3 regions of the Tatumella sp. JGM94 genome follow, and region 1 is predicted to be linked to each of the others. Evidence: riboswitches for the same ligand, from Rfam matches in the RefSeq annotation. Region 1 holds a riboswitch; each other region holds the start of a gene.

Region 1 (10,267 bases):
GCAAAGACGGGCTGAGTATTTGTCGTGAACTCCGTCAGTTTTCAGATCTGCCAGTCATTATGCTGACAGCACGCAGTGAGGAAATCGATCGCCTGCTGGGCCTTGAAATTGGTGCCGATGACTATGTATGTAAGCCGTTCAGCCCGCGGGAGGTGGTGGCGCGGGTGAAAATAATTCTGCGGCGTTGTCTGGTAAGCCGTGAAGCACAGTATACCCGGCCCGCGGGGCTACTGATTGATACGGGACGTTTTCAGGCCAGCTGGGAAAATCAGCCCCTGGAGCTGACACCTGCCGAATTCCGCTTACTGAAAACCTTGTCACAGGAACCGGGTAAAGTTTTTACCCGCGAACAATTGCTCAACCTGCTGTACGATGACTATCGTGTGGTTACCGACCGGACTATCGACAGTCATATTAAAAATCTGCGGCGTAAGCTGGAAAATCTGGACAGCGACCAGACTTTTATCCGTGCTGTTTATGGTATCGGTTATCGCTGGGATGCCGACAAAAGCCGGCTTCACTGATCCGCGTCATCCTGCCACGAAGTGATTTACATCGTTAGCGTCCCCCTCTACAATTCCCCTTCTTTTTGTAGGGTCGAATTTTTTCGTCCCGGATAACACTCACTGAGTGTCCTGACCTGATATCAGAAAACGAGAATGACCATGTCCAAGCCTGAACTGCTTTCCCCCGCCGGTACCCTGAAAAATATGCGCTATGCATTTGCCTACGGTGCAGATGCTGTCTATGCCGGTCAGCCACGTTACAGTCTGCGGGTTCGCAACAATGAATTCAGCCATGAGAATCTCCGGCAGGGTATTCAGGAAGCTCATGCCCTCGGTAAAAAGTTTTATGTGGTCGTCAACATTGCGCCGCACAACGCTAAGCTGAAAACCTTTATCCGTGATCTGCAACCGGTGGTGGATATGCAGCCGGATGCACTGATTATGTCCGATCCCGGGCTGATTATGCTGGTGCGTGAAGCCTTTCCCGACATCGCTATCCATCTGTCAGTACAGGCCAATGCTGTTAACTGGGCTACGGTTCGTTTCTGGCAGCAGATGGGGCTTAGCCGGGTTATTTTATCCCGTGAGTTATCTCTCGAAGAAATCGGCGAAATTCGCGCTCAGGTACCGGAAATGGAACTGGAAGTTTTCGTCCATGGCGCGTTATGTATGGCCTATTCGGGTCGTTGCCTGTTATCCGGATATCTGAACAAACGCGATCCTAATCAGGGAACCTGTACCAATGCCTGCCGCTGGGATTACCGGATGGAAGAAGGTAAAGAGGATCTGAACGGTAATATCGTCGAAAAATACCCGCCGATTCCGGTTAAACAGGCTGAACCGACTCTTGGCAGCGGACCAGTCACCGACAAAGTTTTCCTTATCACCGAAAAAATGCGGCCGCAGGAGCCGATGAGTGCTTTTGAAGATGAACACGGCACTTATATTATGAATTCAAAAGATCTGCGAGCCGTGGCCCATGTCGAACGTTTGAGTCAGTTGGGCGTTCATTCGCTGAAAATCGAGGGCCGCACCAAATCGTTTTATTATTGTGCCCGCACCGCACAGGTATATCGCCGGGCGATTGATGATGCTGCGGCAGGCAAGCCTTTTGATACCAGTTTGTTACAGACACTGGAAGGGCTGGCACACCGCGGTTATACCGAGGGTTTTCTGCGCCGCCATACCCATGACAGTTACCAGAATTATCAGCAGGGATATTCTGTCTCTGACCGGCAGCAATTTGTCGGTGAATTCACCGGCCAGCGCCAGGGTGACTATGCGGAAGTTGCGGTAAAAAATAAATTTCTGCTGCACGACTGTTTAGAAATCATGACACCTGCCGGTAACCTGACTTTCACTCTGCAGGAAATGCAAACAGCCAAACGGCAACCCGCTGCGGTCGCCCCGGGAGATGGCCATAAGGTATGGCTGTTGGTACCACAGGATATCAGCCTCGACTACGCTCTGTTACTGCGAAATCTGCCGGAAGGGTCGACAACTCAGGCACCACACAGCCACGCAGTACAGGCATAACTTTTCGCTATTTAGAATCAGATCACAGTTATCTGCTGAGCCTGCGGCTAAAATAGCCCCATTATAAAAAAGGATAAAGACTGTCTGATTACCTCAGAATCCACCTTATTTACCCGCCAGGTCCCCCCGGCGGGTTTCTTTTTTTCAGCCTGTCGCCAGTGAAGCCTGCCGCGCTTTTATGTTATAAATTCCGGTAGTCTGTTTACAGTGCCGGGAAAAAATTCATGAATTCCACCAGCAAAGCTGTTGTGATCCTTAACGGAAAGAGTGCCGCTAATGAGCAGTTACGTCAGGCAGTCATAGATCTGCGGGCCGGCGGGTATCAGATCGAGGTACGGGTCACCTGGGAGGCGGGAGATACACAACGCTATCTGCAGGAAGCCCTTAGCCTGCAGGCAGATACGGTGATTGCCGGAGGCGGTGACGGCACCATTAATCAACTGGTCAGTTGCCTGGCACAACTGCCACCGGCACAGCGTCCGGTTCTCGGTATCCTGCCTCTGGGCACAGCGAATGACTTTGCCCGCAGCGCTGATATCCCTGAACAGATGGCACCGGCATTACAACTGGCTGTCAGTGGAACTGTATCGGCAGTTGATATCGTGACCGTCAACCGGCAGCGTTATTTTATCAATATGGCGACCGGTGGCTTCGGCACCAGAATCACCACCGAAACCCCGGATAAACTGAAAGCCGCACTCGGCGGTGTATCTTATGTGATACATGGCTTGCTGCGTATGGACACCCTGAAAGCAGATCACTGTGAAATTATCAGCGAAACCTTTCACTGGCAGGGCGATGCCCTGGTGATCGGTATCGGTAACGGCCGTCAGGCTGGGGGCGGGCAGCGTTTGTGCCCTTCCGCATTTATCAACGATGGTCTGATGGATATCAGCATCGTTACGGCGCAGCAATGGCTGCCGGGCATTGTCCATAACCTGACGGGGAATAGCGATAACCCCGCCATAACCAGCGCCCGTTGTCGTTCACTGGAGATTAAAGCCCGTCACCCGATGACATTTAACCTTGACGGTGAACCCCTGAGTGGCGAGCACTTCCGGATGGAACTACTGCCACAGGCAGTGCGCTGCAGGCTGCCGGAAGAGTGCCCGCTGCTGAGCCACCGGTAACAAGCGTGATCACCACCAGCGATAAAAATGATGTACCGGGCCGTTACCTTTACCTGCCTGTAATGTATCGGCCATTTCTATCGCCCCGCACAGCCACTGCTTAGCCGCATCCACGGTTGCCGCCCAGTCCGGATAACGGGGCCGTAGTGCACAGAGCGCCGCCGATAAACTGCATCCGGTACCGTGGGTATGACGGGTGTTAATCCGCAGGGTGGTAAAACGTTTCTGAAAACCGTCACTGACCAGCCAGTCCGGACTTTCTTCTCCGCCCAGATGCCCGCCTTTGATTAAAACGGCCTGGCATCCGGTTTCCAGTAACTTTTGCGCCTGTAACAGCATTTCCTGCTCGCTGACTGCTTCACGGCATCCCAGCAAGGCAGCAGCTTCCGGGAGATTCGGGGTGATCAGCGACATCCGGGGTAACAGTTTATCCCGCAACAGACTCACAGCCTGAGGATCCAGCAGAGGATCGCCGCTTTTGGCCAGCATAACCGTATCCAGCACCCGCCAGGGAACCGTGCAGTGACTCAAATCATCAGCCATAGCACGGATAATCTCTGCGTTATGCAGCATACCCAGTTTCAGGGTATCGATACGAATATCGTCCATCACTGCGGCAAGTTGTTCGCGCACAAAATCCGCCGCCACCGCCCGGACTGAACGTACCCCGCAGGTATTCTGGGCGACCAGGGCAGTAATCACACTGGTACCGTAGGCGCCCAGCGCAGAAAAGGTTTTTAAATCAGCCTGAATACCCGCCCCACCGCTGGGATCCGTTCCGGCAATAGTTAATGCATTAATTCGCCGCATTGTCTTGTCCCTCCTGTCGATGGGTCTGGCATAGCTGCCAGAGAGCATCGATTAACGCGATTGAAAAACTGCCGGGCCCGCGGGACTGTTGTGCTGCCTGTTCAGCAGCCTGTGACATCAGCCAGCAGGCCGTCGCCACATGATATAACCGGTTGCCGGGCAACGTGCTGAATGCTGCCACCAGGGCTGATAACCCGCAGCCAGTACCGGTCACGGCCGTCATTAACGGGGATCCTCCTGTCAGCGTCAGGACAAGATGACCATCGGTAACATAGTCAGTCGCCCCTGATACCACCACAATACAGTTCTGATCTGCCGCCAGCTGTACCGCCGCGCTCACTGCCCGGCATGAATCATCCTTGCTGTCCATCCCCCGCCCGCCTTTTCCGGCCCCCGCCAGTGCCAGAACTTCAGAACCGTTGCCGCGGATCACCGCCGGAGAAAAATCCAGCAACTGCCGGCAAAAATCGCTGCGCAGTGGTAATACTCCCATCGCGACCGGGTCCAGTGTCCAGGGAACTGCGGCGCGGTTGGCGGACTCCACAGCGGCCTGCATCGCGGGGATTGCCTCGTGGGTCAGGGTACCGACATTAATCAGTAGTGCTGACGCATGCGCCGCCATCACCGGCGCTTCCTGCAGATCAATGACCATGGCCGGAGACGCTGAGCTGGCAAGCAATATATTGGCGGTCAGTGACTGTACCACCTGGTTGGTCATACAATGCACCAGCGGCGGGGTCACCCCATAGAGATGCCGTGAGGCGGAAGCTTCACGGGCAGAAAAAGAAGAATAAACCACTGACATTTCAACGCTCCTGACGGGCATCAGGAAACGGATACCGCATACAGCAGTATCAGACTTCCCTCCGCCGGCATTATCCGGTTCAGGTTCAACGGGTGTTTCTCAGCCATAACCGGCACCCCGAGTCATCATACGTCGTACAGGGTAAGGCAACTCTCTGCCGCCGCGCAAGTCACAACTATAATTCCGTCGCGGCGAAATTATTTTAGCTCTGCCGAAGCAGGCGGATCTCTGCTATTATGTCTGCTTATATATCCAGCCTGACGGTACTGTTTGCATCACTGCGCAGCCCCGGCAGTCCTGCGTCCCCTGATAATTGTCTGAGTAGAGTACACCCTGTGACCCAATCATTTGCATCTCTGTCGCTGCCCGCTGCGCAGCTCGAAAACCTTACCGAACTCGGTTATTCGGCTATGACGCCGGTACAGGCTGAGGCGTTACCGGTTATTTTACAGGGCCATGATGTCCGTGCGCAGGCAAAGACCGGGAGCGGAAAAACAGCCGCCTTCGGCATCGGCCTGTTACAGAAAATAGATGCTTCGCAGTTTACCACTCAGGCAATGGTGTTATGCCCGACCCGTGAACTGGCGGATCAGGTCACCAAAGAACTGCGCCGTCTGGCACGCTACATTCCGAATATTAAAATTCTGACCCTGTGCGGTGGTCAGCCGATGGGTCATCAGCTGGCATCTCTGGCCCATGCTCCTCACATTGTGGTGGGTACGCCGGGACGTCTTCAGGAACATCTGCGCAAGCAGAGTTTACTGGTTCAGGGACTGCACGTACTGGTGCTCGATGAAGCTGACCGTATGCTTGACATGGGATTCAGTGAAGCGATTGATGATATTATCGGCTATCTGCCGGTCAAACGTCAGACACTGCTGTTTTCCGCCACCTACCCGCAGGGCATTGAAACTATCAGTGCACGGATCCAGCGTTCACCGGTCAGTATTACGACCGGTGATGTGTCGGTACTTCCGGATATTGAACAACAATTTTATGAAGCCTCACGCGGCGGAAAACTGTCACTGCTGAAAACGTTACTCGGCCACCATCAGCCTTCTTCCTGCGTCGTTTTCTGTAATACCAAACGCGACTGCCAGCAAGTCTGTGAGGCTCTGACGGAACAAGGGATCAGTGTGGCCGCGCTGCACGGTGATTTAGAACAGCGTGACCGTGATCAGGTGCTGATACGTTTTGCTAACCATAGCTGCCGGGTACTGGTCGCTACGGATGTGGCTGCCCGCGGACTGGATATTAAAGATCTGCCGATGGTCGTAAACTATGAACTTTCTTTCGACCCGGAAGTTCACGTACACCGGATAGGCCGTACCGCCCGTGCAGGTGGCAAAGGTCTGGCCGTGAGTCTGGTCGCCCCGGCAGAGATCACGCGGGCTAACGCACTGGAAGATTATATCGACCTGAAACCACAGTGGTTGTCAGCCGGTGACCTCACCGTTGCTGCCGGAGTATCACTGGAGGCCGACAAGGTAACACTCTGTATCGACGGTGGCCGTAAAGCCAAAATACGCCCCGGTGACATTCTTGGCGCTCTGACCGGGGATGCCGGACTGACAGCCGATGATGTCGGTAAAATTGATATGTCAGCGATGCATGCTTATGTGGCTATTCGTAAAGCAGCGGCCAGTAAGATGTTTCGTCAGCTACAACAGCTGAAAATCAAAGGTAAGAACTGCAAGGTCAGATTACTGAAATAATTATTGCCGCTTTCTGCTTAGCTCTCCGCCCCGCTGGCGGGCGGAGAGCGTTCTTATTTTTTACAGTTACCACCGGCTGGCTTTTCTGACCATTTCACGAATAGCAGTTTCAGATGCAGGGCTGACCGCAGGGTGACTTTAGCTGCAATCCGTCTTAATAACCGGCCGATGCTGGCTGACGTTCAGCGCTTCCCGACGCTATTTTTTTGCAACTGTCGCTGATCACTTTTCTGTGCCGCATCCGCCAGCGCAGGAAAATCCTGCCAGCGGTAAAATGTTTCCGGTGCAGGAAGCCTGACCATCGATTTACCGGGCAGCAATCGTAATTCGGCCAGAGAGTTAATTTGCTCACCGGCATAGCTGGCAGGAAATGTCAGGGGCAGACTGGCTTCCGGTTCTCCCGGGACCGGGGTCGGTACCCTGTCATTGCCGGTCAGATAATTACGTTTCAGCAACAGGAACTTTTCCGGTACCGCTTTGCTGCTGTCCCACCACAATTTATCGACCATATCAAAATGAAAACGTGTCTGGCTGGCACTGACCGCGCCGAGACGGTGTAACGCCTGTGGCAGTATTGTCGTCATCGCCAGATTAAAACCACGTTTACTGTAACCGTGTCCGGTCAGCAATAACGTCGCCGCCAGCCTGGCCCCGACCATATTTGAGTAGAGATCTTCCGGCGAGAAGGCTGAAATCCCCTCAGAAAAACCGGGAATTGATTCGAAACCATACCACTGAGCAACTTCATGCCAGGCTGCAATATCATAGGCAATTGTCGCCGCGATCCATACGGCCAGTGTATAGGCCTGTGCCGGATCCTTCGGTGGGGTAAATGCCCTGAAAACCACTTGTCGTTTTGCCAGCTCTTCCTCACCGGGAGAAAGGGTAAAGGCGGTGCCCAGTCTTGGGTATAGCTGGCTGAATAACCAGAAAGTCATATCCGCACTGTCACGAATATGAGCAGTATCAATAAACCCGCCACGCAGAGTATAAACAATACCGTTATGCTCTTTTCCCAGCCCGCTAAGCGCCAGTAATGAATTCCAGTGACTGTCGTTATAGTTATGTCTGCCGAGGTTATCTGTTTCAGCGACATTATTAATCCGGTAAAAAGGTACCGGTACGCCCAGCAGTTGCGTTTTCAACCGGTAACCAAAAGCACAGCAAGGCCGCAGACCATCAGGCGGTGACAGCGGCACGCTGACCGGCCAGGCTTCTGCGGCCTGCTGCTGAGGAATATGGGAAAAATCACTGCCGATCTCAATACGGGCGGATACGGGTGATGTGCTGAATAATACCGCTAACAGCGGCGCGTAAATCCATCCTTTCAAAAAGCTTCTCCTGCCTGAAAATAAAAAGCACTGCTGTTTTTACCTATTCCGTAGTCCAGCCGGATATTGACGCCCGGTTTAAACGCAAACCGGTATCCGGCCCCGATGGTCGGTAACCAGCGCTGCCCTGCAGCGGCTGAAAAATGTGATGCCATAGTGCCGCTGCCAATCCAGCCGACAATACCGTTTCGCCAGCTAAGTGACTGACGGTATTCAAGCTGGGTACTGATAACATCACGTTCGCGGTAACGTCCCGGGTAATACCCCCGGAAATGATCACTGTCCCCCAGTGATGGCAGCATATTCCACGGCACCTGGCCGCTGGTAAAAGCGCCATTGATCTCCCAGGCCAGTACCCGTTTTTTATCAATTTCATGGTAAGCGCTAAAATGGGCCGTCCATGCATCAAAACGCGTATTGCTGCCGGTTTGCGGGCTGTAGCGGATATATTGCAGGCTGGCTGAAATACCTTTATGCGGGTTAGGTAAAAAGTCCCGGCTGTCATAGCTCAGGCTAATCAGTGGCCCGCTACTGAACACTCCGCGCCCGTCGGCTTCCAGGGCAGGCCCGTTTTTTTGAGGATCATGTACCGATCCGGCCTGCATGTTGTTCAGCGACCAGCCCAGCCCGAAATAAGTCCGGCTGGCTATCTGCCGCATCACCTGCGGCATCATGCTGATTTCCCGTGCAACGTAGCGCTGTTTATTCCGGTTATTACTGCCAGCGCGAAACCCTTTTCCCCAGTACCATGTCGGGGTATCGCTTAGCTCTCCCTGTACAAAGAATCGCCACTTGTCCTGGTCATAAAACCCGTAATTATTGACCTGCAGTCCGAATGCGCCGGTGCTGCTGGCATAACCACTTAATGTGACTGATGAATTCTGACTGATATGATCATCGGGATCGGGCCGGTATAACCCGGCGACCACCGCCCCCACCCCGGCGCCCAGCTCCGGTGTATAGAAGGGGCCCGGCATAATTCCCCAGTCGATCCCCTGGTCCGGATTAAACGTTCGGTTAGCCCCGAGGGGAGCCAGCCAGCGGTCAACCTGTTGTCGGGTGGGGATTATTCCGGCGGCTGCCTCTGAGGGCCAGAGAATTACAGCCAGTATCAGCACACTCAGCCGCCGCAGTAACATCAGAAACGATACTCTCCGGATACCATAATGCTGTTGCGCTGAGCAAAGCCCAGTTCTGCGGCAATATTAAAATGCCGGGTAATGCTGTACTGTGCGCCCGCCAGTACATTCCAGGGGGACTGCAAATGCTGCTTAACATCAAAACGGCCATTACCATTTCGGTTAGCCAGAGCCATTAATTGCTGTAATGAACCCGGCATCGCCAGATCGTTAAGACTGCCTTTAAATTCCTGCTGAACATCCTGATACATGGTCCCTACCCAGACATTCAGTTTTCCGGGTTCCAGCCCTATCGCACGGATCCCCGGAGTGGTAAAGCGGTAACCTACGCGCGGTGACAAGGTAAAGGCATTAATACTGCCGTCGAGAATATCGAACCTTGTCTGGGTATAGTTAAAGTCCACCAGCCCGTACCAGTCACCGACCCCTCCGGCCAGCACTGTCCCGACGCCATACGTGGTGCCTTTAAACTTAAGTTCAAAATTCAGATTATCGAACTGCCCTGCGTTATGCATGTTGTGCACCACACCGGAGATTAGCTGGTTCAGAAAGTCCCCTTTAAACTGAGAGGGGTCGGAATCAACGCCAATCGCTGAAATGGAATGACCACGGGTTTTACCGACAATCCCGTACAGGTTCCAGAACGGCAGCAGCCAGGCATCCAGCCGCAGAGTCGTCGTTTTACTGTATTGCCGGGTTTTACTGGCATCTATATTAAACAGGTTGGATGGGAAATTGAGTTTTCCCAGGCCAAGTCCGCTAAAATTAATCGAGTCAACACTGATATTCTGGCGAATGTTCATATAATTAATACCGATACCAAAAGGTTCCGGTAATTCATATCCCATTTGTACTGCTTTATCGCCAAGCAACGGGAACCAGCGATCATAGTGTTTAATTGCCGGAGGCGTCGGGGGCTGACTATTCAGCCGGTTATCTGCCGCCGGTATCTGGCTGGATTCCGGAAGCTGATACAGGGAGCTAAGGTCCCGGGGCGTGGCTGCAAAAGATTCGGTAAATATGCCGGGAATAGCCAATAACCCCAGGGCCAGATATCTGATTTTCATTGTTTTTACGATCTGCCATTGCCAGAAATAATAAATAAATACCGCGGTAAAGTGGCTGAAATTATGCGGCAGCCGTTAAATAACTTATCAGCATAACGTGCTAACAAATATAATATTTTAAATTAAAATATTATATTTAAGTTAATTTAAATTTATTAATTCTTAACAGATAAATAAAAAGAATGAATTATAAGAAAAAATATATCAGATATTATCAGAAACAGTTAA
Region 2 (10,267 bases), on a different contig from region 1:
GACATCCGTGAACTGAACTAAGGAGCTGTTGATGGCCACTAAATTTATCCGACATACTGGTATTGTTGCGCCGCTGGATGCAGCCAACGTCGATACAGATGCCATTATTCCCAAACAGTTTTTACAGAAAGTGACCCGCACCGGGTTTGGTCAGCATTTGTTTAATGACTGGCGTTTTCTGGATGACGCAGGACAAGTCCCGAATCCGGAGTTTGTGCTGAATAAACCGCAATTCAAAGGTGCCAGTATTTTGCTGGCCCGCGAGAACTTTGGTTGTGGATCGTCCCGTGAGCATGCCCCCTGGGCCCTGACCGATTTTGGTTTCCGTACCGTTATCGCGCCTGCTTTTGCCGATATTTTTTATGGCAACAGCTTTAATAACCAGCTGTTGCCGGTGATCCTGACAGAAGAGCAAGTGGATGAACTGTTCCGTCTGGTGGCAGAACAGCCGGGCATCGAATTTGTGGTGGATTTGGAAAACCTGGAAGTGATTGCCGGCGGGAAACATTATCCGTTCACCCTCGACAGCTTCCGTCGTCATTGCATGCTGAACGGTTTAGACAGTATCGGTCTGACTCTGCAACATGAATCTGCTATTGCCGATTACGAAACCCGCCAGCCTGCGTTTTTACGTTAATCCGGCATCAGGTCACGGTTTTTAGCCGCTCCCCCGCCCTGCTGGCGGGGGATCACCGGCCGCACTCTGCGGATTCTTTTACCCGCCAGGTCAGTAGTAACGCAATCACTGTCAGCCCGGAAGCCAGCCAGTAAATCGCCTCATGTCCCCACCAGCTGCTGATGCTCCCCTGTAACACCCCGGCAAAAATCATTCCCGTGGATACAGAGTTAGTAAACATTGTCGTCGCCACCCCGGCCTGGCCCGGCATCAGATCCTGAAACCACAGCATAACCAGCCCGGCAACGATACCGATAAAGATGGCGTTAAATACTTGCAGCGCCAGCAGACTGGTATAGGTGTGGAACAACAACATGCCGGGGTAAAACAATACCCCCGCAGTCACCGCCAGTAAGACCAATGGCCGTTTACCTATACGCTTAGCCAGCATACCGGCCAGGATCATTACCGGAATTTCCAGCCCTGCTGCTGTGCCCATCAATACCCCCGCAACTTTTTCCGGCATGCCCAGAGTACTGCTGATATAAAGCGGCATATCGATGATATACATCATATTACAGGTCCACATCAGTACCGAGGCGATAAACAGCCCGCGGGTGCTGGTATTTTTCCAGCCCGACACCGTACTGCGCGCCAGATTATCCGCCGGGAAAATTTTCGGGACCGATGGCAGAGTAAAACGGATAAGTATCAGTGAAATAAAAAATAATACGGCAGCAAACAGATACAGGGTCATAAACCCGCGGGTTAATGCCACGGCAAATGACAGCGGGGGGCCGATTACCCAGGCCAGTGACATCTGTGCCCGCATTAACGAACTGAACATGACCACTTCACGACGGGTAGAGTCAGCATATTCCCTGGCAAGTGCAAAGATCTGCGGTACCACGACCGTAGTAAATGCAGCCAGCAGCAATCCCGGGCCAATCAACAGCCAGTAACTACGGGTAAACGCAAACACCAGGGCATTGCCGATCGCCATCAGACAACAAAACATCAACAGATTGCGGCGGTCACCTCGTTTATCCGAACGTCTGGCCAGCAAAAAACTGACGATAATCCCGGTAATGGCATTGACGGTAAAAAACAGTCCGACTTCAAACGGGGCGGCGTGCAGCTCTCTGCTCAGGAACAGGCTGAGGGTCGGTGCCTGTAATGCACCGGCAATACTCACAGAAAATGTAACCAGCATAAAAAACACAAATACTGAATTACTTTTGACGGGCTGAAGTTCAGTTTTTTCCATAAAGCACAACATCCGGATGCGGGAGGAAAGTAACCGACAGCATATAACAAATTACCCAAAACAGCAGATCTTGTCTGCCGGACTACGGTTCCGGACACGGAGAAAATGACCACAGTAACAGTCTGCCCGCACGGCCCGTTGCCATTCACCGCGCTGATTTGTTACACCGGATTTTTGAGGCTTTCGCCGGGCTAATGAATTGCATAGAATAGCGTGTTCTCAACGGGGTGCACTCTGGTGCTGAGATATACCCGCAGAACCTGATCCGGTTAACACCGGCGTAGGGATTTGAGACTTATTCCTCAGATCTTTTGCGCATAAACTGGCCCATCCCTCAAGGAGCGCAAAGTGTTAAAAAAATTTCTGCCTGTATTATTGATTATTTCCGCACCGGTACTTGCCGCAAAACCCGTATTAACCGTTTATACCTACGACTCCTTTTCTTCCGACTGGGGCCCCGGACCGGCAATTAAAAAAGCCTTTGAAGCCGATTGCGGCTGCGAGCTCAAATACGTTTCCCTCGGGGATGGCGTTTCTCTGCTTAACCGCCTGAGAATGGAAGGCAAACACAGTAAAGCGGATGTGGTAGTCGGGCTGGATAATAATCTGCTGGATGCGGCACAAAAAACCGGGCTGTTTACACCAACCCCGGTTGACTACCGCCAGCTGACCATCCCCGGTGGCTGGAGCAATACAACGTTTGTACCTTATGATTATGGCTATTTTGCATTCGTCTATAATAAAAAACGCCTGAAAAATCCGCCATCCAGTCTGAAACAGCTGGTCGAAAGTCCGGATAAATGGCGGGTTATTTACGAAGATCCCCGCACCAGTACCCCGGGGCTCGGGCTGCTGCTGTGGATGCAAAAAGTCTACGGCGATCAGGCCCCGGCAGCATGGCAAAAACTGGCCGCCAAAACCGTCACTGTCACCCGAGGCTGGAGCGAAGCCTATAATCTGTTTCTGAAAGGTGAGAGTGATCTGGTACTCAGCTATACCACGTCACCGGCCTATCATATTATCGAAGAGCATAATCCCGATTATGCGGCCGCTGACTTTGCAGAAGGAAATTACTTGCAGGTAGAAGTGGCGGCACGACTGAAAAACAGCCCCAATCCGGCACTGGCAAAACAGTTTATGCAGTTTGTAACCAGCCCGCAGTTTCAGGAAACATTGCCGACCGGCAACTGGATGTATCCGGTCATTAAGACCCCGCTGCCTGCCGGTTTTCAGCAACTGATGGTACCTAAAACCGCCCTGCAATACTCGCCTGCGGAAGTGGCAGAGCATCGTGCAGCCTGGATTGACGCCTGGCAAAACGCAGTCAGCCACTGATGCCGCGCTGGTTGATTCCCGGGCTGCTGGCTGCCCTGATAACCACCGGTATTGCACTGCTGGCTTTTATCAGCCTGCTGTGGAATGCCCCGCTGGGCCACGCACTATACTGGTTACGCGATCCCTACCTGTGGCATGTTATCGGCTTTTCATTTACCCAGGCCGCATTATCGACACTGCTATCAGTGCTGCCGGCAATTCTGGTCGCCCGCGCCCTGTACCGGCGGCGGTTTCCGGGCAGAAACCTGCTATTGCGTTTATGCGCGATGACCCTGGTGCTGCCGGTGCTGGTGGCGGTTTTTGGCTTACTGAGTGTCTATGGCCACGATGGCTGGCTGGCACAACTGGCCGCAAGGGCCGGTATCCCCTTCCGCTTTTCTCTGTACGGGTTACCCGGTATCTTACTGGCCCATATCTTTTTCAATCTGCCGCTGGCCAGCCGGCTGTTATTACAATCTTTAGAGCAGATTCCGGCCGAACAACGTCAGCTGGCAGCCCAGCTGAATATGCAGGGGTTTTATTTATTTCGCTGGCTGGAATGGCCGTGGCTGAAACGGCAGCTGCTGCCGGTTGCCGCACTGATCTTTATGCTCTGCTTTTCCAGCTTTGCCATTGTATTAGCTTTAGGGGGCGGGCCACGGGCAACGACGCTGGAACTGGCTATTTTCCAGGCGCTGAGCTACGACTTCGACCCGGCTAAAGCAGCCATACTGGCACTGTTACAGCTGGCCTTCTGCCTGTTACTGGTCGCGCTGAGCCTGCGGCTGAATACCCCTCTAACCGGTAACAGCGCATTACTGCGCCACTGGCGGTCAGTCGACAACCGCTGGTCAGCACGACTGACAGACAGTCTGATCATTTTGCTGACCCTGCTGTTACTGGTGCCTCCCATCCTTGCGGTCGTGATCAATGGTGTTAACAGTCATCTTTTGTCTTCCCTGCAACAGACAGACCTGTGGCTCGCGACCCGGACATCGCTCAGTATTGCGCTGCGGGCGGGTCTGTTGTCCGTTATTCTGACAATGATGTTGTTATGGAGCAGCCGCGAATTACGTTTACGCCAGAAAATTCTGCCCGCACAACTGATGGAAAGCAGCGGAATGTTAATTCTGGCAATGCCGGGCATTGTATTGGCAAGCGGTATTTTTATGTTTTTTAACAGTACCAGCGGCATACCGGATTCACCGGAAAACATTGTGGTACTGGTGAATGCATTAATCGCCATGCCCTATGCGCTGAAAGTTCTGGATACCCCCATGCGTGATATCGCCAGCCATTATAATCAGCTCTGCCTGTCTCTGGACATTAATGGCTGGCAGCGGTTACGGCTGGTTGAAGGACCGGCGTTAAAGCGCCCCCTTGCTCAGGCTCTGGCCTTTGCCTGTGTACTGTCAGTGGGAGATTTTGGGGTGATTTCGTTGTTTGGCAGTGATGACTTCCGGACTCTGCCGTTTTACCTGTATCAGCAAATCGGCGCCTATCGCGGACAGCAAGCGGCTGTCAGCGCACTATTACTGCTGCTGGTATGCTTTTTACTGTTTACCCTGATCGAAAAAATAGCAGGACACCATGCTGACGCTGAATAATCTGACTTACCACTATCAGTCACAAACCATGTGTTTTTCACTGCACGCAGAAGCCGGTGAGCGGGTTGCTATCCTCGGGCCCAGCGGTGCGGGGAAAAGCACCCTGCTCAGTATGATTGCCGGTTTTTTGCCTCTCAGCAGCGGGGAGTTATGGATCGACGGAAAAAACTGCACCCGGCAGCCTCCGGCACAACGCCCAGTCTCAATGTTGTTTCAGGAAAATAATCTGTTCGCACATCTGACAGCAGGACAAAACCTCGGGCTCGGGTTGCATCCCGGACTGCGTCTGACGAATTCACAAAAACAGCAGGTCACGAAGATTGCCGCCAGTGTCGGTTTGCAGGGATTACTGGACAGATTACCCGGTCAGTTGTCAGGAGGACAACGACAACGGGTCGCACTGGCCCGTTGTCTGTTACGGCAGCAACCGCTATTGTTACTGGATGAGCCTTTTTCCGCCCTGGATCCGGCCCTGCGCCAGGAAATGCTGACGCTGACGGATACACTCTGCCACACGCACAATATTACGTTACTGATGGTGTCACATAATCTGGACGATGTCCGGCAAATTGCCGGACGCAGTGTACTGGTCGATAACGGCAGTATCGTCTGGCAGGGGGCAAGCCGGCAACTGCTGAACGGAGAAGCCGAAGCCGCGACGCTACTGGGGATCCCCGCAGCGCCCGTCAGTCAATAAACACCCGCCACAGTAACTGACGGAAATGAGGCATCATCGGGTCGAATTGCAGCCCGGCCAGTCCGGCTAGCGCCAGAATAATCAGCAGCGGAGCAACCCAGCGCAAACGGCGGGCGGGCAGCAGACGACTTGCCCAGTCCTGTTTTCTGCTGCCTTTCAGCCAGCGCCAGCCGGTCCAGGCCGCCAGCCACAGGGCTATCACTTCCGCCAGCAGTAACCATTTAAACAGACTGTTTTGCGCATTATGCGGCGCATCAATCACCACGCCGGCCAGTATTCCTGGCAGCAGATACACTGGCGGCCAGAGCAGACATCCGATAATATTCGGCGGCAGAAACTTTTTCACCGGTAACTCCAGCATTCCGGCAAGTAACGGGATCAGCGGCCGTGTCGGCCCGACAAAACGACCAATCAGAATAGTCGCGACACTGTGTTCATTCAGGGCATGCTCGGTTTTATCCAGCAGACTGCGATGCTTCTGTAAATATTTCCAGCGATGTAATGGCCCCTGAAAACGCCAGCCAATATAAAATGACAGCCAGTCTCCCAGCAGGCACCCCGCCAGACCGGCCCCCCATGCCGGATACAGCCCGAGATTTCCGCTGCCAATCAGCGCACCAAGGCTGGCCATTAATACGGTACCCGGCAGGACCAGCCCGACTAATGCCAGCGATTCAAAGAACGTCACTACCGCTACCGCAAACAACGCCCAATCCGGTGACTGAGTAATGAGGTGTTGGATCCAGGCTTCCATAAAAATTCCTCAAGTTAACTGAGCCTGGATTGTCCAGAGCGAGGACACAGACGTCAAGCAGTCTGTGTCCTTAAATACAACACAAAGGCCGGGGCCGCCCCTGATACCTGCAGGGGCTGCGCCGCGGCTGTGTTATACTCTTATCCCCCAGTTCCCCGGAGATCCTGTGAATAGTCCGCAACCCGGTTTTTTACTGACCCGTCACTGGCGGGATACCCCGCACGGGATTGAACTTACCTTCTGGCTGGCTACGGATAACGGGCCGGTACAGTTGCGGGTCCCCCCTCAACAGGCGGTTGCCTTTATCCCGCAGTCGGCAGCCGCACAGGCAGCTAACCTGTTACGCGGAGAAAACAATGTCCGTCTGACGCCTCTGCAGCTTCGTGATTTCAGCCACCAGCCCCTGTCCGGTCTGTATTGCCACCAATACCGTCAGCTTCAGCGGCTGGAAAAACGGTTTCGCGAACATGGGATCCGCGTGTATGAAGCCGATATCCGGCCTGCGGAACGTTTCCTGATGGAACGTTTTATCAACGCACCGGTCTGGTTCAGTGGCCAGCAGCAAGGGGCCGTTATCACTGATGCCCGCCTGAAGCCACATCCGGATTACCGGCCCGCCCTGAAATGGATGTCACTGGATATAGAAACCAGCGCACAGGGCGAACTTTACTGTATCGGTATTGAAGGCTGTGGCCAGCAACAGGTGATGATGCTGGGCCCTGCAACGGATGGCGATCCGCCGACAGATTTCCGTCTCGACTATGCCGCCAGCCATCAGGAATTGCTGGAGATGCTTAACCAGTGGATTACCCGCTATGACCCGGATGTTATCATCGGCTGGAACCTGGTACAGTTTGATCTGCAGATCCTGCAAAAACATGCCGAACGGTACCGTATCCCGCTGCGCTTTGGTCGCGGTAACAGCCTGCTGGAGTGGCGTGAGAACGGATTCAAACCGGGTACATTTCAGGCAATGGCGGCAGGCCGGCTGATTATTGACGGCATTGAGGCGCTGCGTTCAACCTTTCGTAATTTTTCCTCCTTCAGTCTGGAAAATGTCGCCCGTGAACTGCTGGGTGAAAGCAAGCTGATCGGGGACCCGGACAACCGGATGGCCGAAATCACGCATAATTTTGCCACCGACAAACCGGCACTGGCCCGTTATAACCTGCGGGATTGTCAACTGGTAACACGGATTTTTGAACAGACACAGCTGATGCCATTCCTGCTGGAAAGAAGCAGTGTCAATGGATTACAGGCCGATCGTCACGGCGGTTCGGTGGCCTCTTTCAGTCATTTGTATATCCCGCGTATGCACCGTGCCGGGTTTGTCGCGCCAAATACCGGCGAAATCGCTCCGTCCGCCAGCCCCGGTGGTTACGTCATGGACTCGCGGCCGGGTTTATATGATTCGGTACTGGTGCTGGATTATAAAAGTCTGTACCCGTCAATAATCAAAACTTTCCTGATTGACCCCATCGGGCTGGCTGAGGGGCTGGCCCATCCGGCAGAAGAGAGCTCGGTCGCCGGTTTTCTCGGTGCGCGTTTTTCCAGAACAGTCCACTGCCTGCCGGAAATCATTGACCAGATTTGGCGAAACAGGGATAACGCTAAACAGCAAGCTAACCAGCCCTTGTCTCAGGCATTAAAGATAATTATGAACGCATTCTATGGTGTGCTTGGTACCCCCGCCTGCCGGTTTTTTGATCCGCGACTGGCGTCTTCCATTACCCTGCGCGGACATGAAATTATGCAACAGACCCGCGACTTTATTGAACGTCAGGGATACGAGGTAATCTATGGTGATACGGACTCGATCTTTGTCTGGCTGAAAACGGCCCACAGTGAGCAACAGGCCGAAGAGACAGGCAGACAACTGGCAGACAATGTCAACCACTGGTGGCGAAAACAGCTGGCGGACCGGTTTATGCTGACCAGCGCCCTGGAACTGGAATATGAAAATCATTACTGCCGTTTTTTAATGCCTACCATCCGTGGTGCCGAACAGGGCAGCAAAAAACGCTATGCCGGCCGGGTGAATAACCACGGTAAAGACCAGATTATTTTTAAAGGACTGGAGAACGTCCGCACAGACTGGACCCCGCTGGCCAGAGAGTTCCAGCAAAAACTGTATGATCTTATTTTTCGCCGCCAGGCATGGCAGCAATATGTCCGGGATACGGTGGAGCAGCTGATGGCCGGTGAACTGGATGAACAGTTAATTTATACAAAACGACTGCGGCGTCCGCTCAGTGAGTACCAGAAAAATATTCCGCCTCATGCGCGGGCTGCTATGCTGGCTGACCAGCAGCACCGTCTCGCAGGACAGACATTACGCTATCAACAAGGCGGCACCATCCGCTATGTGATGACCACCCGTGGCCCGCAGCCTTTAAATGCACTCACCGCTCCTCCGGACTATGATCATTACCTGAGCCGTCAGCTGGAACCTGTTGCTGACGGGATACTCGGTTTCGTCGGTGGAAATTTCGCCACACTGATTACCGGGCAACTGGGGCTGTTTTGATAGGTGACGAATGGCTCACCTTCCAGTACCATAGCGCCCTCCCTGAATTTCATTGCTCTGCATTTATTTACCAGACCTCTTGTCTGGTCTCCATGCTATTGCCTGCAGAGCATGAATATCTTTTTACATGTTAAGAGAATCGAGCTAATTATTTATGCCTTTTACACTTGGTCAGCGCTGGATTAGTGATACAGAAAGTGAACTTGGACTGGGGACGGTCGTCGCTATCGATGCACGTATGGTCACTTTACTTTTTCCGGCAACTGGCGAAAACAGACTTTATGCCCGCAATGATTCTCCCATTACCCGCGTTATTTTTAACCCGGGTGATACGATCACCAGCCATGAAGGCTGGCAGCTTACCGTAGAAAATGTCCGGGATAACGACGGAATAATGACCTATACCGGTGTCCGGACCGACACTCAGGAAACCGATGTCAGCCTGCGGGAAGTGATGCTCGACAGTAAACTGGTATTCAGTAAACCTCAGGACAGATTATTTGCCGGGCAGCTTGATCGTATGGATCGTTTTGCTCTGCGTTTCCGCGCCCGTAAATATCAGAGTGCTCAGTACCGCCTGCCGGTCAGTGGCCTGCGCGGGATGCGGACCAACCTGATCCCCCATCAGTTACATATTGCCCATGATGTTGGCCGCCGCCACGCCCCCCGCGTATTGCTGGCCGATGAAGTCGGGCTCGGTAAGACCATCGAAGCCGGGATGATTATTCAGCAGCAGCTGCTGGCCGGCCGCGCAGAACGGGTATTAATCATTGTCCCGGAAACCTTACAGCACCAGTGGCTGGTCGAGATGCTACGCCGCTTTAACCTGCGTTTCGCCCTGTTTGACGATGAACGTTATAACGAAGCCCAGTTTGATACCAGTAACCCGTTCTATACAGAGCAGCTGGTGATCTGTTCACTGGAGTTTGCCTGCAAGAATAAACAGCGCCTGGAAGCCATGGCCGAGGCCGAATGGGACCTGATGGTGGTGGATGAAGCTCATCACTTATCCTGGAATAACGGCAAAGCCGGCCGGGAATATCTGGTGGTCGAAAAGCTGGCAGAGAATATCCCCGGAGTATTACTGCTGACGGCGACTCCTGAACAGCTGGGTATGGAAAGCCATTTTGCCCGCCTGCGTCTGCTCGACCCGGACCGCTTCCATGACTACGATCTGTTTGTTGAAGAGCAGCAGAAGTATCAGCCGGTGGCCGATGCCGTTACCTCTTTGCTGGCCGACAACCCGATCAGCCCCGCAGAAATGACCATGATTAACGACCTGATCAGCGATCAGGATATCGGCCCGCTGATAGAACAGGCTAACGGTCAGGATGAACAACGTCTGGATGCGCGTAACAAACTGGTCTCCCTCCTGATGGATCGTCATGGTACCAGCCGCGTTCTGTTTCGTAATACCCGTCAGGGCGTCAAAGGCTTTCCGTCCCGCCAGTTACAGCAATTCCGTCTGCCACTGCCTTCCCAGTA
Region 3 (10,267 bases), on a different contig from region 1:
GCGGGTGGTCAGCCAGCGTCAGCCTACACCACAGGAAATGCGCGATGCCCTGTTCTGCTGGAAAGTTGCTAAGTTTGTGAAGTCGAATGCAATTGTTTACGCACGTGATAATCAGACAATCGGCATCGGCGCAGGACAAATGAGCCGCGTCTACTCGGCAAAAATTGCCGGTATTAAAGCGGCTGATGAAGGGCTGGAAGTTAAAGGTTCCGCCATGGCTTCTGATGCTTTCTTCCCATTCCGCGATGGTATTGATGCCGCAGCGGCTGTCGGAATCAGCTGTGTGATCCAGCCCGGTGGCTCGATCCGCGATGATGAGGTGATTGCCGCGGCCAACGAGCACGGGATCGCCATGATCTTTACTGACATGCGTCATTTCCGCCATTAATCAGCCCGGGGTTTAACTATGAAAATTTTAATTATTGGTAATGGCGGACGCGAACATGCTCTGGCCTGGAAAGCCGCCCAGTCACCTTTAGCAGAAACCGTCTATGTGGCGCCAGGTAATGCCGGGACAGCGCTGGAACCCGCATTGCAAAATGTCGATATCAGCGCGACTGATATTGAAGGTCTGCTGGCATTTGCTCAGCAGCAGCACATTGACCTGACCATTGTTGGCCCCGAGGCACCGCTGGTTCTGGGGGTGGTTGATGCCTTCCGCGAAGCAGGCCTGAAAATTTTTGGTCCGACTCAGGCAGCCGCTCAGCTGGAAGGCTCTAAAGCCTTTACCAAAGACTTTCTGGCACGGCATCATATTCCTACGGCTGAATACCAGAACTTTACCGAAATCGAACCAGCCCTGAGCTACCTGCGTGAAAAAGGGGCTCCTATCGTTATTAAAGCTGACGGTCTGGCGGCAGGCAAAGGTGTTATCGTTGCAATGACATTGCAGGAAGCCGAAGATGCCGTGAAAGATATGCTGGCAGGCAATGCATTCGGCGATGCCGGACACCGGATTGTGATCGAGGAGTTCCTGGAGGGTGAGGAAGCCAGCTTTATTGTGATGGTTGATGGTGAGCATGTACTGCCAATGGCCACCAGTCAGGATCACAAGCGGGTTGGTGATGCGGATACCGGCCCGAATACCGGAGGTATGGGGGCTTACTCTCCGGCACCCGTGGTCACTGATGAAGTCCACCAGCGTGTCATGGATGAGGTTATCTGGCCGACAGTACGAGGTATGGCTGCTGAAGGGAATCTGTACACTGGTTTCCTGTACGCAGGTCTGATGATTGATGGGGCAGGAAAACCGAAAGTCATTGAGTTTAACTGTCGTTTTGGCGACCCGGAAACGCAGCCGATCATGATGCGTATGCAATCTGACCTGGTAACATTATGCCTGGCAGCCTGTAATGGCGAACTGGACCAGCAGGAGTCATTATGGGATCCGCGTCCGGCGCTAGGCGTGGTTCTGGCTGCTGGCGGTTATCCTGAGCATTACCGTAAAGGTGATATTATTTCCGGACTGGATACAGCCGCCGCTTCAGACGGCAAAGTATTCCATGCAGGGACAGAATTGTCGGGAGAAAATGTCCTGACTAACGGCGGGCGAGTACTTTGTGCCACCGGTTTGGGTGCAGATGTTGCTGAGGCTCAGAAAAATGCCTATGCACTGGCAAAAACTATTTCATGGCCGGGATGTTTTTATCGTCATGATATCGGTTACCGGGCAATCAACCGCAATAAGTAACCCGGTATAAGCGCAGTTATATTTTCAGAGGCAGGCTTCGGCCTGCCTTTTTATCGCCGGTTATAAATCTGCCGCAACCGGCTGGTTATGACACAGATCCACCCTCGTGGCCCTGAGTAGTTGGGTTCCCTCAGGCCCTTTCAGCCATGCAATATATACCGGGGAGGCAGTGCCCGACCGGACACGGGCAATCATTCTTCGAGACTCCATATCCAGGCTTGCCTGTACTTGCTGATCATCACAGGTGAGAACCGTATTATTCTGTTGCCATCTGCCCTGCTGTAAATAGATCTTGCCTGCCAGTAACGCATCACTGATCTTCAATATTCGCCCGGCATCAAACCGATACAGTTCGATAGCCTGCTGGCTGACATCCTGCCGGCGGTTTTGCAACTGACGCTGCATAAAACTCAGTTTTCCCTGGTTATCAAACCGTAAAGTCACATCATCTGTGGCCCCTCCGGTAATATGACTCTGCATAAACAACAAATTCCCATTATGCCATTGGTAATCTGTTTGCTCTGTAACTGACTGATCAAAAGGGGTATACAGGGTACGTATTGCGGTGTAATCCGGCGGGGTATTCTTGCGCCACAAACGAACCACGCCCCGGTCAGCAAGGTAACCAGAAGCACTGAATGGCGGGATATTGTCTGATGAACTGCAGCCCGCCAGCAGCAACAGAGGCAACAGGCCAATAGCTATTATCCGTGCAGAAAAAAGCATCATCTCTCCTTAATACTTATCACTGCCACAGGGTGGCGCGCAGGATCATTATGCCCTGGTCAACAGGATACAGGGACGGTATAGCAAAAAGAAAGAGTTACAGAGGGAGGTTACAATAAACAGAAGAGGCGGAGAAATGCCCCTTCTGTTAGCTAAACGTTTTAACACCCGGGGTGCGACGCTTATTTTACGGCGTCTTTCAGAGCCTTACCGGAAACGAACGCAGGAACGTTTGCAGCAGCAATTTTGATTTCTTTACCAGTCTGCGGGTTACGACCGGTACGTTCTGCACGGTGGTTTACTTTAAAAGTACCAAAACCCACCAGCTGAACTGCATCACCTTCTTTCAGAGACTCAGTGATCGCAGCCAGAGTAGATTCCAGTGCAGTTTTAGCCTGAGTTTTAGACAGGTCCGCTTTTTCTGCGATCACATCAATCAGTTGAGTCTTGTTCATAAGTTATCCTTAAAGTGTATTTATCGCCTGCTAAGCAACGAATGCGAGTGAAAAGCCATATGTTCCGACACCCTTCAGCCTGCACACACCGATAGCCACAATTTTTAGCCCCCCAAATGTAGACCAGACAGGGGGCGAATGTGAAGCCTTCAGGTGAGCTAAATCAGGCCTGAAGTCACGTTTTATTGCCTTACTGGTTAAAACTTATACCAATATTACTAATTCCGGCTTCCCGCAGATCAGCACGCAGCCCTTTGATCAGCTCAGCATCACGTTCTTCGCACTCAGACAGCAATCGGAATATTTCCCATTGCAGGTCCCATTCATCAATGACGGCCTGGTTTTCTCTGAGTTCTTCATCGGTCATTTCCCGGCCAGCCTGGGTCATCTCCAGCATTGCCACTGTTGTAATCGATGTTTTACTGACTTCAATCGCATAGTTTAATGTTTCGCCACCTAACAGAGCGTGCAGTACATCACTCAGTGCGACACAGGCGTCAATGGCCGGGTAGACCCCATAAATTTCAAATGCATCTCCGTCAGGGATCGCTTCTTCAAGTTTCTCAAGCTGAGAATCGAAGTTAACTTTTGCACCTTTCACCACCAGCGTCTCCCAGACCAGATCAAGGATACGACGATAGAGGTGAGGATCGGCAAACTCAGTCTGCTGACAGAACGCCAGATAGTTCGGATACATACGCTCACACAGACAAGCCATGAAAGTCATATGTTGCCAGCTTTCCAGCTTTTCCAGGCGTAAGTGGATAGGGTTACGTAACATGACGGATACTCATTATAAATTAGCTGGCAGAAGTGTAACGCAAAAGCGCGGTTTTCACAGCGTTATTGTACGTTCAGCCAGCGCTGGAAGCCTTTGCGGCGGGAGGCAATCCCGTCGGCCAGTCGGGTGGGTTCCGGCAAACGATAACCCCGTAAACATTGCTGCGTCCAGAAAAGGGCCATATCAACGCTGACCCGGTGTCCAATAGAAATAAACAACGGATTACATCTGATTTTACTGCGCAGTACCCAGCCGGCTTGCTGATGATGACAATACAGTGGCTGGCATGCCCCGGCCCCTTCTTCCAGTGGAGAATACTCGCCACATAAACGGTTCTTGGCAATGCCAATCGTCGGTACATCAGTTAACACACCAATATGGCTGGCAACCCCTAAACCTCTCGGATGAGCGATGCCTTGCCCATCAATAAGCAATAAATCCGGACGATGAGTAAGTTGTTGCCAGGCAGCAAGCAGTGCCGGACATTCACGGAACGAGAGAAATCCGGGGATGTAGGGTAACGTGACGGGTACCCGTGCTATACGGTGTTCAACTATTTCCAGTCCGGGCCAGCGCAATACGACAATAACGCCGCGCGCGATCGTCCCTTGTTGTTCAAACCCCACGTCTCCCCCGGCAATAAAGCCAGGGGAAAAATCACGGCTTAGCCCCTCACCAACAACATCAGCTGCCAGTGAAAGTTGCTGTACTTTTAATGCCGCGTAATCGGCTGTCATTATTTATGATAAGCTGCCGACAGACGGTGGACAGCGTCAACAAATGCGCCAGCATGTTCCGGCGGAACATCCTGATGGATCCCATGTCCGAGATTGAACACATGCCCGTCACCATGACCGAAGCCTTCGAGAATTGTCGAGACTTCCTGTTCGATCCGCGCCGCCGGAGCATAAAGCACTGAAGGGTCCATATTGCCCTGTAATGCAACCCGGTGTCCTACCCGCTGGCGGGCATCGGCAATATCCGTCGTCCAGTCAAGGCCAATCGCATCACAGCCAGTATCTGCAATCTGTTCCAGCCACTGTCCGCCACCTTTAGTGAACAGTGTGACCGGCACACGGCGGCCTTCACTTTCATGCAATAAACTGTCTACAATTTTATGCATGTAATACAGAGAGAAATTGCGGTAGTCGCGGCCGGTTAATACCCCGCCCCAGGTATCAAAAATCATTACCGACTGTGCACCGGCACGGATTTGGGCATTCAGATACAGAATGACACTTTCCGCCAGTTTATCCAGTAATGCATGCAATACCGACGGCTCGCTGTACATCATTTTTTTAATTTTAGTGAAGGCTTTGCTGCTGCTACCTTCCACCATATAGGTTGCCAGTGTCCATGGACTGCCGGAGAAACCAATCAGCGGAACTTCACCTTTCAGGTTTTTACGGATAGTTCGTACCGCATTCATCACATAGCCCAGTTCCTGTTCCGGATCAGGGATTGGCAGGTTTTTTACATCCGCAGCACAGCTGATCGGTGAAGAAAAACGCGGGCCTTCACCGGTTTCAAAATACAGCCCTAATCCCATCGCATCCGGAATGGTCAGAATGTCAGAGAACAGGATAGCGGCATCCAGCGGATAACGGCGCAGGGGTTGTAAAGTGACTTCACAGGCCAGCTCGGCATTTTTACACAACGACATAAAATCGCCGGCCTGTGCGCGGGTCTGTTTATATTCAGGCAAATAGCGGCCTGCCTGACGCATCATCCACACCGGCGTTACATCCGTTGGCTGCCGTAGTAATGCTCGCAAATAACGGTCGTTTTTTAATTCGCTCATAATCAGGCTCTCTCGAAATCAGGCGCATATTATATACACAAACAACGGGTTATTCTAACCATGCCCCTGTCAGTCAGGTATCTTTGTCTGCCGTTATTGGTATTCTGACCGGCACAATGCCACAGTATCTTCAATCAGCCGCCGTGCGATGGTGCCAGCGGGTGGCAGTGCAGGCAGTTCATCATAACGGTACCAGCCGGCATCCAGCAGTTCTTCAGGATCAATGCATATATCACCACTGTCGTAATCAGCCAGAAAAGCCATCATCAGTGACTGGGGAAACGGCCAGGGCTGAGAAGCGATATAGCGCAGATTTTTAATCCTGATACTGCTCTCTTCCATAACTTCACGGGTAACCGTCTGTTCGAGGGTTTCCCCGACCTCAGCAAATCCGGCCAGGGCCGTATAAATCCCATTACGATGGCGTACATGCTGTGCCAGCAGAAGTTTATCATCACGGCGGATCACCACGATAATACAAGGCGCTATTTGCGGGTAATACCGTTCATGACAGCGGGTACACAGACAGGCAAATTCTGTCTTACTGTGCTGCATTTCCCCGCCACAGTAACCACAGTAACGGTGAGAACGATAAAATTCAGCCAGCTGTACACCGCGTCCGGCCATTCTGAATAAGCCACTGTCTTCATTCAGCAACTGCCGCAGGGAAGCCATGTTTTGCGGACGCGAATGATTAATCAGCCAGACCGTATCGCCCTGCCACTCACCGATCGGACGTCCGGACAATCCGCTAAGGGAAAATTCAGCAGCAGGCCCGTAAGGTAGTTTATCTCCGGGTAGCCAGATTTTATTCTGCTGGCTTACCACCCACCAGCCCTTATCTTCACCGGTTATTTCACGTTCCATCAATCAGCACCTTTGTTGTTTTTAACCACATGTTACGACAACAGCTAATCCATACTAGCACCCGGCGGGGTAATGTCAGCGATAACATGACACTTGCTTTTCACCGACCGTACAAATAGCAGGGGCTTGTACTTCACGCTGAAGCACTCTATGCTGACTGACGGTGACAATTCACCCGCCGCTGTATCACACCCTGATCAGCCGCTTATTATCTTGTCGGAGTGCCCCACGGGGCTGAGACCGTTAATTCGGGATCCGCGGAACCTGATCAGGTTAGTACCTGCGAAGGGAACAAGAGTACAGTTCAGCCTGAGTGTGCCCGCAAGACACTTTCTTCTGTCACTCCTTCCGGACTCCGGACAAGCGTATTTCTTTATTTACAGGAAATAGAGCTATGTCTGAAAAATTATCACGCCGCGAAAAACGCGAACAAGCACGGGATTTTATCAACTCACTGGGTCATCAGTCCTTTCCGGCCTCACGCCGCCGCTGGCTGACTGGCTCCCGGCCGGACATCAGGGTGCCGGTCCGTGAAATACAACTCAGCCCGACCCGTATCGGCGGAACCGCGGCCAATCCGACAGAAGAAGACAATGAAGCTATCCCGGTCTATGACACGTCCGGTCCGTTTGGTGATGAAACCGCCACCCCGGATATCCACCGTGGTATCCCCCGCCTCCGCCAGACCTGGATTGAACAACGCCAGGATTCTGAACAGATTCCGGCCACTAGCTCAGCCTACACCAGAGAACGCCTGGCGGATGAAAGCCTGGATGGACTGCGCTTCCGCTACCTTCCCCAGCCGCGAAAAGCGCTGAACGGACGTTGCGTTACCCAGCTGCATTACGCGCGTCAGGGGATAATCACCCCGGAAATGGAATTTATCGCAATACGTGAAAATATGGGCCGCGCGCAGATCACCTCATCTGAACTGCGCCAGCAACATCCCGGCAAGCATTTTTTTGATCCGTTACCGGAAACCATTACCCCGGAATTTGTACGCCAGGAAGTTGCCGCAGGGAGAGCAATTATCCCGTCGAATATTAATCATCCTGAATCCGAACCGATGATCATCGGCCGGAATTTTCTGGTAAAAATTAATGCCAATATTGGTAACTCGGCCGTGACCTCTTCTATTGAAGAAGAAGTCGAAAAACTGGTCTGGGCAGCCCGCTGGGGGGCTGATACGCTGATGGACCTCTCCACCGGGCGGAATATTCACGAAACCCGGGAATGGATCCTGCGCAACAGCCCGATCCCTGTCGGTACTGTCCCGGTGTATCAGGCCCTGGAAAAAGTGAATGGTGTCGCAGAAGATCTTAACTGGTCTGTCTTCCGGGATACCCTGCTGGAGCAGGCGGAACAAGGGGTCGATTACTTCACTATCCATGCCGGTGTCCTGCTGCGTTATGTGCCAATGACCGCAAAACGCCTGACCGGGATTGTGTCACGCGGCGGATCGATTATGGCTAAGTGGTGCCTGTCCCATCACCAGGAAAACTTCCTGTACCGGCATTTCCGTGAAATCTGTGAAATCTGTGCCAGCTACGATATTGCCCTGTCATTGGGCGACGGATTACGCCCGGGGTCTATCCGCGATGCTAATGATGAAGCACAGTTCGCCGAACTGCATACCCTCGGAGAACTGACCAAAATTGCATGGGAGTATGATGTTCAGGTAATGATTGAAGGCCCGGGACATGTGCCGATGCATATGATCCAGCGCAATATGACCGAACAACTGGAGCATTGTCACGAAGCGCCGTTTTATACCCTCGGCCCCCTGACAACGGATATTGCACCGGGTTATGACCATTTTACCTCGGGTATCGGTGCTGCCATGATCGGCTGGTTCGGCTGTGCAATGCTGTGCTACGTCACTCCCAAAGAGCACCTCGGCTTACCGGATAAAGAAGACGTGAAGCAGGGACTGATAGCTTATAAGATTGCCGCACATGCGGCCGACCTGGCAAAAGGTCATCCCGGCGCTCAGATCCGTGATAATGCTATGTCTAAAGCACGTTTCGAATTCCGCTGGGAAGATCAATTTAATCTGGCGCTGGATCCGGAAACTGCCCGCAGTTACCACGATCAAACCCTTCCTCAGGAATCAGGCAAGGTTGCCCATTTCTGTTCCATGTGCGGCCCGAAATTTTGTTCGATGAAAATCAGTCAGGAAGTTCGTGACTTCGCCAGTAAGAACCCGGCTCCGGCATTTGCTATCAATGAAGGTATGCTCGGGATGTCTCAGCGTTTCCGCGATAACGGCAGCGAAATTTATCTGCCCGTCAGTACAGATGCCGGGGGGAAATAATGGCTCAGGTATTTCCTGCTGTTCCGCTGCACTGCGGGTTATACGCAGTGGTGGACAGTGTTGAATGGATCGCCCGGCTGCTGGATGCAGGAGTGATGACATTACAGTTACGCATCAAGGATGACTGTACCGCAGAAAAAGAACAGGCAATTATCGAAAGTATTCGTCTGGCTGCTAAACGAAATGCCCGGCTATTTATCAATGATGATTGGCAGCTGGCGATCAAACATGGTGCCTATGGTGTGCACCTGGGGCAGGAAGATCTGGACACTGCCGATCTGACAGCCATTTATCAGGCCGGGTTAAGACTGGGTGTCTCCACCCATGACAGCCGGGAAATTGACCGTGTGCTCTCCTTCAATCCTTCCTATATCGCTTTGGGACATGTGTTCCCGACCAATACCAAACAGATGCCCTCTCATCCACAGGGACTGGATAATTTACGTCATCATGTACGACGTCTTGCAGGTATACCGACGGTAGCTATCGGTGGCATATCCATAGACCGGGCCGCGGAGGTTCTGGCTACCGGGGTCGGTAGTATCGCGGTTGTTAGCGCCATCACACGAGCCGCCGACTGGCGAACTGCCGTTGCAGAGTTACAGCGCCGGGTAGAGGAAGCTCAGGGGAACTCAGCAGATGCTTAATGATCAGGATTTTATGCGCTATAGCCGGCAATTGCTACTGGAGGAAATTGGCCCGTCAGGACAGGAAAAGCTGGCAGATGCGCGGGTATTGATTGTCGGGCTGGGAGGACTGGGATCTCCGGCGGCTATGTATCTTGCAGCAGCCGGTATTGGCACCCTGCTGCTGGCCGATGATGACACTCTGCATATCAGTAACCTGCAGCGACAAATTTTGTACCGTACGGCTGATACTGGTCGCCCTAAAGCCGGACTGGCGGCACAGACCCTGAACCAGATGAATCCGTCAGTACACCTGCATACTATTGACCGGCGAATTGATGTACAGCAATTAGCCTGTTTACCTGTCAGGCCAACCGTAGTACTCGACTGCAGTGATAACCTGCTAACCAGACACTTGCTCAATGCATGGTGCGTTGAACAAGGCCTGCCACTGATTTCGGCAAGTACTGTAGGGTTCAGCGGGCAACTGCTGGTGCTGACACCTCCCTGGCACCGAGGCTGTTATCGCTGTCTGTGGCCACAGACAGAAGAACCCGCCCGTAACTGCCGTAACAGCGGGATTATTGGTCCGGTGGCGGGAATGATGGGTAATTTACAGGCGCTGGAAACAATCAAACTGGTGACAACCGGCCATAGCGCTGTTTCCGGTCAGCTGATGCTGTTTGATGGTAAAGAATTACAATGGCGTCGTCTGCAGTTGACCCCGGCCGATGACTGCCCGGTCTGCGGAGAAATTCATGCAAATTAAACTCAATGATATACCAACGGAGATTAGCCACGCCTGTTTATTAAGTCAGCTATTGCAGCAGATATCCGTTGGCCCGCAGGGCACCGCCCTTGCGGTCAACGGCAGAGTCATTCCTGCCACCCGCTGGGCTGAGTACCAGGTGCAGGAAAATGATGATGTGGTGGTTTTTCAGGTCATCGCCGGAGGTTAACTGTGTTAAGAATTGCAGATAAAACATTCAGTTCCCGGCTACTGACCG

Evidence for each region. A riboswitch is a leader RNA that binds a small molecule or an ion and turns the genes downstream of it on or off. The one in region 1 is predicted to bind thiamine pyrophosphate.
Region 2: it holds a riboswitch for thiamine pyrophosphate, as region 1 does, so the genes downstream of both, thiB (thiamine ABC transporter substrate binding subunit) here and thiM (hydroxyethylthiazole kinase) in region 1, are expected to answer to the same signal.
Region 3: it holds a riboswitch for thiamine pyrophosphate, as region 1 does, so the genes downstream of both, thiC (phosphomethylpyrimidine synthase ThiC) here and thiM (hydroxyethylthiazole kinase) in region 1, are expected to answer to the same signal.

What each region holds. Positions count from the first base shown of each region.
Region 1 is NZ_JAERJN010000002.1:240,826-251,092, reverse strand. Features, by position in the region: gene baeR (two-component system response regulator BaeR) at 1-524, shown strand, start outside; gene yegQ (tRNA 5-hydroxyuridine modification protein YegQ) at 666-2,042, shown strand; gene yegS (lipid kinase YegS) at 2,267-3,172, shown strand; gene thiD (bifunctional hydroxymethylpyrimidine kinase/phosphomethylpyrimidine kinase) at 3,182-3,982, opposite strand; gene thiM (hydroxyethylthiazole kinase) at 3,969-4,787, opposite strand; TPP riboswitch at 4,827-4,917, opposite strand; gene dbpA (ATP-dependent RNA helicase DbpA) at 5,024-6,502, shown strand; gene JK216_RS02800 (DUF4056 domain-containing protein) at 6,685-7,833, opposite strand; gene JK216_RS02795 (BamA/TamA family outer membrane protein) at 7,830-8,966, opposite strand; gene JK216_RS02790 (hypothetical protein) at 8,972-10,039, opposite strand.
Region 2 is NZ_JAERJN010000003.1:7,758-18,024, forward strand. Features, by position in the region: gene leuC (3-isopropylmalate dehydratase large subunit) at 1-21, shown strand, start outside; gene leuD (3-isopropylmalate dehydratase small subunit) at 32-637, shown strand; gene JK216_RS02940 (MFS transporter) at 690-1,883, opposite strand; TPP riboswitch at 2,097-2,188, shown strand; gene thiB (thiamine ABC transporter substrate binding subunit) at 2,232-3,218, shown strand; gene thiP (thiamine/thiamine pyrophosphate ABC transporter permease ThiP) at 3,194-4,804, shown strand; gene thiQ (thiamine ABC transporter ATP-binding protein ThiQ) at 4,788-5,501, shown strand; gene JK216_RS02960 (DedA family protein) at 5,491-6,255, opposite strand; gene JK216_RS02965 (DNA polymerase II) at 6,422-8,782, shown strand; gene rapA (RNA polymerase-associated protein RapA) at 8,937-10,267, shown strand, end outside.
Region 3 is NZ_JAERJN010000030.1:1,559-11,825, forward strand. Features, by position in the region: gene purH (bifunctional phosphoribosylaminoimidazolecarboxamide formyltransferase/IMP cyclohydrolase) at 1-388, shown strand, start outside; gene purD (phosphoribosylamine--glycine ligase) at 407-1,690, shown strand; gene JK216_RS16060 (DUF1481 domain-containing protein) at 1,751-2,419, opposite strand; gene hupA (nucleoid-associated protein HU-alpha) at 2,599-2,871, opposite strand; gene JK216_RS16070 (YjaG family protein) at 3,062-3,652, opposite strand; gene nfi (deoxyribonuclease V) at 3,715-4,389, opposite strand; gene hemE (uroporphyrinogen decarboxylase) at 4,389-5,453, opposite strand; gene nudC (NAD(+) diphosphatase) at 5,547-6,320, opposite strand; TPP riboswitch at 6,528-6,628, shown strand; gene thiC (phosphomethylpyrimidine synthase ThiC) at 6,715-8,634, shown strand; gene thiE (thiamine phosphate synthase) at 8,634-9,281, shown strand; gene JK216_RS16100 (HesA/MoeB/ThiF family protein) at 9,274-10,029, shown strand; gene thiS (sulfur carrier protein ThiS) at 10,019-10,219, shown strand; gene JK216_RS16110 (thiazole synthase) at 10,222-10,267, shown strand, end outside.